Regions from separate parts of the Photobacterium sp. genome, predicted to be linked through region 4. Evidence: predicted binding sites of a transcription regulator. Region 4 holds the regulator's gene; each other region holds the start of a gene.

Region 1 (2,208 bases), on a different contig from region 4:
TGATGGACTTTGATTTAGAACTGACCGATCTGGATGTGTTGAGCAAGGTTCTGAAGCGGATTGAGCAGGTGAAGGATGTCGCCGAGGCCAAGCGTCTGTATTAACGGGAGCCGAATATCGAGAAGCGAGAATCGAGTATCTAGAAATGAGAGCCTAGAACCTCGATACTAGAAACTAGAACCGGGAAGCCATTGTGCTTCCCGTTTTTTTAACATCAGAGCAAAAAAGAATAGTGACTATGAGCGATAAACAGCAAACACCGATTGAGCAGCTTATTGAGATTATGGCGACATTGCGGGATCCAAGCCAAGGGTGCCCGTGGGATCGTAAGCAGACCTTTGCCTCGATTGTGCCCCACACCATTGAAGAAGCTTATGAAGTCGCTGATGCGATTGAACAGCAAGACTGGAACGATGTACGGGAAGAGCTGGGGGATTTACTGTTCCAGATTATTTTTTACAGCCAGATGGGCAAAGAGCAAGGGTTATTTGATTTTAATGACGTGGTGAATGGCTTGAATGAAAAGCTGATCCGCCGCCATCCGCATGTGTTTGGTGAGACTGATTTTGCTGACGATGCGGCGATCAACGCCCACTGGGAAGCTGAAAAAGCCAAAGAGCGTGATGCGAAAGGCCAGGATAGCAGTCTGCTGGCCAATATTCCGCTGGCTCTGCCGGCGCTGAGTCGTGCTGATAAAATTCAGAAGCGTTGCGCAAAGCACGGCTTTGACTGGGATTCTGTGGGGCCGGTGGTTGATAAGGTGAAGGAAGAGCTTGATGAAGTGATGGATGAAGTCATTCAGGTGTCAGTTGATCACAGTAAGGTTGAAGAAGAAATGGGGGATTTACTGTTTTCGGTGGTGAACTTGAGCCGTCATTTGCAGGTTAAACCCGAACAGGCACTGCAGCGAGCCAATAAAAAATTTGAGCGACGTTTTCGCGAAGTTGAAAGAAAGGTGCAGCAACAAGGGAGGCGCATTGATGAATGCTCTCTGGATATGCTCGATGCCGAATGGGATAAAGTTAAAAAAGAAGAGTGATTAATGGCAAAACAGGGACGATAGGTGAAAAAAATGTCCCATTTTCTTTTTTTTGTTGGTGTTGTTTTCTCGGCTTTATCACGCGAAACGTAATCGCTATAAGTATAATTGATTTGAAACAAAAAAAAACGATGAGTGCTGTGATAGTTTTCACGTTGTGGAAAAAAATGTGTCTGGTATACTAATTTCCCGTCCAGATAGCTTTTTAAATCCTCTATAACCAATCTTCCAGGTTAAACATGACAACGAATTACATTTTTGTTACGGGCGGGGTCGTATCCTCACTTGGTAAAGGTATTGCTGCAGCCTCTCTGGCAGCTATTCTTGAAGCGCGTGGTCTTAAAGTGACCATGATGAAGCTAGACCCTTACATCAACGTTGATCCAGGCACAATGAGCCCGATCCAACACGGCGAAGTATTCGTTACGGAAGACGGTGCAGAGACCGACCTCGATTTAGGTCACTATGAGCGTTTCATCCGTACAAAAATGACCAAGCGTAATAACTTTACGGCTGGTCGTGTATACGAAGAGGTGTTGCGTAAAGAGCGTCGTGGTGACTACCTCGGTGCCACTATTCAGGTAATCCCGCATATCACGAACGAGATTAAAGATCGCGTGATTGCTGGTGCTGAAGGTCATGATATCGCTATTGTTGAAGTGGGCGGTACTGTCGGCGATATCGAATCACTGCCATTTATGGAAGCGATTCGCCAGTTAGCCGTGCAGCAAGGCCGTGAACGTACCATGTTCATGCACCTGACGTTGGTTCCTTACCTGGCAGCGGCCGGTGAAGTGAAAACGAAGCCGACTCAGCATTCAGTCAAAGAACTGCTTTCTATCGGTATTCAGCCTGATATCTTAATTTGTCGTTCAGACCGTGTTATTCCGGCCAATGAGCGCGCTAAGATCGCACTGTTCTGTAATGTGCCGGAAAAAGCGGTTATCTCGATGAAAGACGTAGATTCAATCTACAAAATCCCTCAGCTAATCAAAGCACAAGGTCTTGACGATCTGGTATGCAAACGCTTTGGTATTACAGCGCCGGAAGCGGATTTGGCGGAATGGGAGCAGGTGATCTACGAAGAAGCAAACCCTACTGATGAAGTAACAATCGGTATGGTCGGTAAGTACATTGAACTGCCTGACGCTTACAAATCGGTTAACGAA
Region 2 (2,208 bases), on a different contig from region 4:
CAGCAATTTCAGATAGCGGATAACCAGCCATGTTCATGTTCACCAGCGCAACTTGCAATGGCGGCAGGCTAGGGTTGAATGCTGCATTTTCAGCGTACATGCCCGTAAAGGTTTTACCGTCTTTTGCCTTCAGCGCAACACCACTGTAGTTGTGGGTATAAGGCGCATGAGCAAGGTTCGCAGCTCGGCAGGCAGTGACAGCAAGTTCATCGCTTTCCTGAGTGGTTAACCCGTGATCAACCTTTGCAAGCAGAGCATCAGTAATATTGAGATCGGCCGGGCCAAAAGACTCTGGCAGGTATTGCTGAAGGCTCATTGCATCACGTTCAGGCAGCTGAACAACTAAATCTTTAGCTGTTGTAAGCTCGTTCATGAACTGACGGCAGTGGCCGCATGGGCTGTAGTTAATCGTAATATCAGAGATGCCCGTTTCACCTTTCACCCAAGCATGGCTGATTGCAGATTGTTCAGCATGAATGGTTTGGGAAAGAGATGCACCGACAAATTCCATATTGGCACCAAAATACAGGCGGCCGGAATTGCCTCGAACGATGGCACCAACATAGAACTTAGAAATAGGGGCAACGGAATAAGCAGCAGCAACAGGAAGAAGTGCAACACGTAATTCACTGTCTGTCATTTGTGTTTTCTGGAGCAATTCTTCGAATTGTTCCGGACTCAGGGTCGCGTCAAAGTCAGCATCTTCAAAAATAGGTTTTACCGCTGAAGCAAGATCAGTGGGCAAAGAGCCTAAAGCCTCCATTACTTTAGCATGCATGTGTTGTTACTCCGTATCGTTGATGGAGAAACATTGTAGGCGAGCATTTCAAAATCATATGTGACCAACATCACACAAGCGCAATGTTTGTTTCACTCCATACATTTCTGAGAGTGGTGTCACACAAACTTTTCAAATCAGCCTGCTTATTTATCAATAACTTAGTAATGTATGCGATTGCAGACATTATTAAGCGGTGTCGTTTTATGATTGACAAAGGCAGCATGGTTGAAAGATATACGGGCCTAGTAGCCAAATAATGCCAGGATCACCGGGTACACAACCGGCGCCAGTATCGAGGTGAAAATGCCACAGATCACCAAGGCTAACGAACTAAAAGCCCCTTCCTGATAGTTTTCTTCGGCCGCTTTTGCCGTACCCAACGCATGCGATACCGTACCCATGGTTAACCCTCTTGCAATGGAGGCTTTAATGCCAAATAACCGGAATAGCGGATAACCTAATACCGCACCCAACAATCCTGCGATAATGACCATAACCGCCGCTATAGCAGGAACACCTCCCACTTGCTCTGCGACAGCCATTGCAATAGGAGTTGTTACGGATTTAGGTAAAATACTGGCGGCCAGTTGGGGATCTGCTCCCATGTACAAAGCAATACCGGCCCCGGTGATCATTGATAGCAGGCTGCCGGTTAAACAGACGGTGAAGATCACTTTCCATTTCTGGCGAATTTGCGAGAGTTGCTCATAGAGGGGAAAGGCCAGAGCAACAACCGCAGGCTCTAATAAATAATTCAGCCACTTATTTTGCTCGAAGTAACGCTCATAAGGAACATTCAGCCATATCAGCAATGGAATGATGATGACAAGGCTGATAAGTAGCGGATTAATAATAGGGTGCTGCAAATGTTTAGAAACTAGCCGAGCCAGATAAAAAACAGCCAATGTAGTAACAAGCCAGATCATTGTTTTTCCTTATGATGTGTCGCAATACCAATGACAAGGAAAACGATCAGGCTGCTTCCGATGGTACTGAAAAGGATCGGCCAGGTATTTGCCGTAAGAAGATCTAAATAATTCATTAGCCCAACGCCAACAGGCACAAATAATAAAGCCATATGGCGAATAAGAAGGTGGCAGCCGTCTTTTGCCCAATGTGAAGGGATAAGTCCCATAGATAGCACGACAAAAAGAATCAGCATCCCAATGATGCTGCCAGGAATGGCAACGTGGGTGAATGCTTGAATGCCTTTGCCCAGGATCAGGCAAAGAAAGATGATAATAAAAGAACGCAGATACCCCATAAGCCCTTCAAATACGGTTAATAGCGTATTTATCATACAAAATAATTGTGATCTAAGCCACACTTAATGCGCTTGATATAACCAGGCCGTTCTAGGTGCGGAGTTCAGCGAGAATAGATAGGTACTCTTTCAAATAAATGATGAATAGTCAAAGTACCGAAAC
Region 3 (2,208 bases), on a different contig from region 4:
TCGCTGGTTCATCACAGACAACCAGTGACTTGGGATGCAGTTGCAGTGCCGATACCGTCCATAGGTGGTTTACTGAGCCTTCAACAGCAGCTTGAAGAGCTTGCGCCTTGTTATGCCCAGTCACTAAAATCATGATTTCAGCAGAATCAAGCAGGGTACCGACACCAATAGTAAGGGCGTATTTCGGAACTTGATTGATGTCACCATCAAAGAAGCGAGAATTCGCGATACGGGTATCTTGGGTCAGTGTTTTGATACGAGTACGAGAGGCTAATGAAGATGCCGGCTCATTAAATGCGATATGACCATCGTTGCCGACACCGCCCATGAACAGGTTAATTCTGCCGTAAGATTTAATTTTATCTTCATAACGCTGACACTCAATTTGGTGATTTTCAGCGTTGCCGTCAAGAAGGTTGATGTTTTCTTCTTGAATGTCGATATGGTTAAAGAAATTATTGTGCATGAAGCTGCGATAGGACTCAGGATGATCAGCAGGAATGCCAATATATTCGTCCATATTAAAAGTCACGACATGCTTGAAACTTACTTCACCCGCCACATAAAGCTCAATAAGGCGCTTATATGTAGTTAGAGGGGTACCACCAGTAGGTAAACCAAGAACAAAAGGACGCTCTGCTGTTGGCCCAAATTTATTAATAGAATCAGCAATATAGCGGGCAGACCACAAGCCGACATCTTTCGCGTTATTCAGTGGAATTAGTCTCACAGTGACACCTCATTCAAGATAGATAAAACAAAATAATTATAGCGGTATAGCGCCTTTGTTTTGAATCATAAAATAAGTTTTATGATCGGGCTAGCAAAATCGCCTAGATCTTACTCTGCGAGGTGACTGAGATCACAATTGGCAACGTTTTAATTTGCGGTGCGAAATAAACTTCTTACACTGATGAGGACTTTATCAAATAGCTAAAGTAAGTTATCTGATAATCAAATCTAAGAAACCAATTAGGGGGAACTAACGGTGAATATTCTTGGATACATGCAAAAACTAGGGAAGGCTTTAATGCTTCCAATTGCAGTACTGCCAGTTGCTGGTCTGTTACTGCGGTTAGGACAACCGGATGTGCTTGATATTCCATTTATGGCTCAAGCTGGCGGCGCAATCTTCGGTCAGTTACCTTTACTATTTGGTCTGGGTATCGCGATCGGTCTTTCTAAAGATGGCTCTGGTGCTGCAGGCCTTGCGGGTGCTGTTGCTTATTTTGTACTTGACGCTACAGCTAAAACAATCGACCCATCAATTAATATGTCGTTCTTCGGCGGTATTATCGCAGGTATCGTTGCTGGCCATTCTTATAACCGTTTTTACGAGACAAGCCTTCCTTCATGGCTAGCGTTCTTTGCTGGTAAACGTCTTGTACCGATTATGTCTGGTCTGTTCGCATTAGTACTTGGTGCTATTTCCGGTGAAGTATGGCCGCATATTCAAGCAGGACTTGATGCACTGGCACACGCCGTTTCAAGTTCTGGTGCAATCGGTCAGTTCGTATACGGTGTACTAAACCGTGGTCTAATTCCTGTTGGTCTTCACCATGTACTTAACTCTTACTTCTGGTTTGGTATGGGCTCTTGTCAGGTGATCAATGTTGAACCGGTAGCAGTTCTAAACGGTATTACTCAGCTATGTGTTGATCCTTCACTTGCTAAAGAGCTGGTTGTAGGTCAGTCTCACCTATTTGAATTTAAAAACGCTGTAACTCCAGAAATAACAGCAGTAGTTAAAGAAGTGACTGAAACAATCAAAACGGGTGACCTGCACAGCTTCTTCGGTGGTGACAAGTCTGCTGGTACATTCATGAACGGCTTCTTTCCTATAATGATGTTTGGTCTGCCAGGTGCTGCTCTTGCTATGATCCTTGCTGCTCCTAAGCACAAGCGTAGTCAAGTTATGGGTGCCCTAGGTTCAGTAGCATTCTGTTCTTTCCTGACTGGTATCACTGAGCCGCTAGAATTCATGTTCGTATTCCTGGCACCTGCACTGTATGCAATGCATGCGGTATTCACTGGTCTCGCGCTAGTTGTTGCTAACATGTTTGGTACGCTTCACGGCTTTACTTTCTCTGCGGGTCTAATTGACTTCGTATTGAACTGGGGTCTAGCAACTAAACCGGTAACGCTTCTGTTCATCGGTTTTGCTTTCTTTATCCTGTACTTCGCTACTTTCAGCTTAGCAATTCGTGC
Region 4 (2,208 bases):
ACCGAGGGGAAAACAGCGGTCTTGGCCGCTGTTTTTTGTTGCCGTTATTGGTTAGCTTGATGGCAATCTAAAGGAGGGCTCCACAACTCCTTACCGTGCACGGTGCGTTGACGCTGGCTGAACAGGGTTTGCTGTTCAAGATAATGACGAGGACCGCTAAAGCCAGTCATTTCAATAGTCGCGGGTAAGGCTGCAATGACAGCCTGGGCAGGAACCTGAGTGTGTGGAGAAAAGCGTTCGATATCCATATCAAGACACCTCTGAAGTAGTCAATATGCACAATGTAGCACTGGTGTTATTATTGGCAAGTGAATAAACAGTGAAGGGTACGAAAGAATATACGTTTTGCGATCTCTTTATGCCTTGTGGTGATAATTATATATTTCGCAGTTACAAAAAAAGCCGCATTCAGCGGCTTTTTATCAACCTATTCGCAGGCCGGTTAGCGAGTGCCGTAAACCACGATAGTTTTGCCGTGGGCAGAAATCAGATTCTGCTCTTCCAGCATCTTAAGGATACGACCTACCGTTTCACGCGAGCAGCCCACAATCTGACCAATTTCCTGACGGGTGATCTTGATTTGCATACCGTCTGGGTGAGTCATTGCATCAGGTTGTTTTGCAAGATTTAGCAATGTCTGTGCAATACGGCCTGTGACGTCAAGGAATGCAAGATCGCCGACTTTCTGGCTGGTGATTTGCAAACGGCTGGCCATCTGTGCAGAAAGGCGCATCAGAATATCTGGGTTGACCTGAATAAGCTGGCGGAATTTTTTGAAAGAAATCTCTGCCACTTCACAAGGGCTCTTGGCACGTACCCATGCGGTACGTTCCTGCTCTTCTTCAAATAAGCCTAGCTCACCGATGAAGTCACCCTGGTTAAGGTAAGACAGGATCATTTCTTTGCCTTCTTCATCCTTGATCAATACGGCAACAGAACCTTTCACAATGTAGTAGAGAGTTTCTGCTTTCTCTCCCGCATGGATCAAAGTACTCTTTGACGGATATTTGTGAATGTGGCAATGGGAAAGAAACCACTCTAGAGTTGGATCTGTTTGAGGTTTACCTGGAACCATATTTCTAACTTCCTCTGCGTTTGTTGCCCAACAACGACATCCATATAATTCAAGGCTGGGCCTAACAATAGAATTGTTCGCTGATTAGGATATTCATTCAGCCGCTAGGCTGCAAGTTCACTTGAATATTTACTTGAGAGTTTATCTTTTTTCGGCGCCTTTTTCTTGATATTGATCTATCAGATATGGCCATTTGGTACTCATAAGTGTGCACATGATCACACAGTTGTTAGTTAATGCATAATTACCCTGTTTAAAGTAAGGAGAAAGCAATGCAATCACGAGTGAAATGGGTAGAAGGGATGACCTTTCTGGGCCAGACAGATTCTGGTCACAGTGTCGTTATGGATGGCAATGGGGGCGAAAAAGCCCCCAGTCCGATGGAAATGGTGTTGATGGCTGCTGGTGGCTGTAGTTCCGTTGATGTTGTCGACGGTTTGCAGTCTGCCGGGCAAAAAATCACCGGCTGTGAGGCGCAGATCTCTTCTGTTCGCCGTGAACAGGCACCGCGTATTTTCACCTCGGCTAACCTGCATTTCGTGGTTACTGGCTATGATCTGGACGAGGCCAAGGTTGCCAGCGTCGTCGCAGATTCACTGCAGAAATACTGCTCTGTGTGCCTGATGCTGGGCGAAGGGGTAGAGATGACGCATTCGTATGAAATAGTTAAGGGCTAAGTTTCGAATAAACAGTTTCGAGTCATTAGGTTCGAGTTTCGAGAAAGAACCACAACTTGACCCCAACTATGGCTCGGAGAGCCTGCTTGCAGGACCACAGGACCACAGGACCACAGGACCACAGGACCACAGGACCACAGGACCACAGGACCACAGGACCACAGGACCACAGGAGATATCTGTCGGGTAACGGGAAGCCCACATCTCGTTACTCGCCACTCGCCTCAGGTTTACCCGATCTTTCCGGTTTCGATTAACATCTGGATCAACGGGCGCATGATCAACTCCATCGCAAAGCTCATTTTCCCGCCCGGTACCACCAGGGTGTTATGGCTTGACATAAACGAGCCCTGGATCATTGAGAGCAGATAGGGGAAATCGACATTTTTAATGCCGCGAAAGCGAATGACCACAAAGCTTTCATCCAGACTCGGAATGCCTTTGGCACTGAATGGG

What was found. Region 4 encodes CRP, which controls carbon source genes, mostly activating them, when cyclic AMP is high. Its sites were predicted from a motif close to TGTGANNNNNNTCACA; they were not measured.
Region 1: the regulator CRP is predicted to act here: its motif matches at 1,179-1,194, upstream of pyrG (CTP synthase).
Region 2: the regulator CRP is predicted to act here: its motif matches at 887-902, upstream of cdd (cytidine deaminase).
Region 3: the regulator CRP is predicted to act here: its motif matches at 852-867, upstream of nagE (N-acetylglucosamine-specific PTS transporter subunit IIBC).

The regions. Positions count from the first base shown of each region.
Region 1 covers NZ_JBVCPH010000018.1:18,331-20,538, reverse strand. Annotated here, with positions in the region: gene relA (GTP diphosphokinase) at 1-104, shown strand, start outside; gene mazG (nucleoside triphosphate pyrophosphohydrolase) at 239-1,039, shown strand; gene pyrG (CTP synthase) at 1,279-2,208, shown strand, end outside.
Region 2 covers NZ_JBVCPH010000025.1:21,783-23,990, forward strand. Annotated here, with positions in the region: gene cdd (cytidine deaminase) at 1-778, opposite strand, end outside; gene AC2204_RS19790 (CidB/LrgB family autolysis modulator) at 1,024-1,707, opposite strand; gene AC2204_RS19795 (CidA/LrgA family protein) at 1,704-2,081, opposite strand.
Region 3 covers NZ_JBVCPH010000010.1:69,594-71,801, reverse strand. Annotated here, with positions in the region: gene nagB (glucosamine-6-phosphate deaminase) at 1-730, opposite strand, end outside; gene nagE (N-acetylglucosamine-specific PTS transporter subunit IIBC) at 989-2,208, shown strand, end outside.
Region 4 covers NZ_JBVCPH010000007.1:32,667-34,874, reverse strand. Annotated here, with positions in the region: gene AC2204_RS09655 (hypothetical protein) at 45-248, opposite strand; gene crp (cAMP-activated global transcriptional regulator CRP) at 443-1,075, opposite strand; gene AC2204_RS09645 (OsmC family protein) at 1,348-1,752, shown strand; gene AC2204_RS09640 (phosphoribulokinase) at 1,983-2,208, opposite strand, start outside.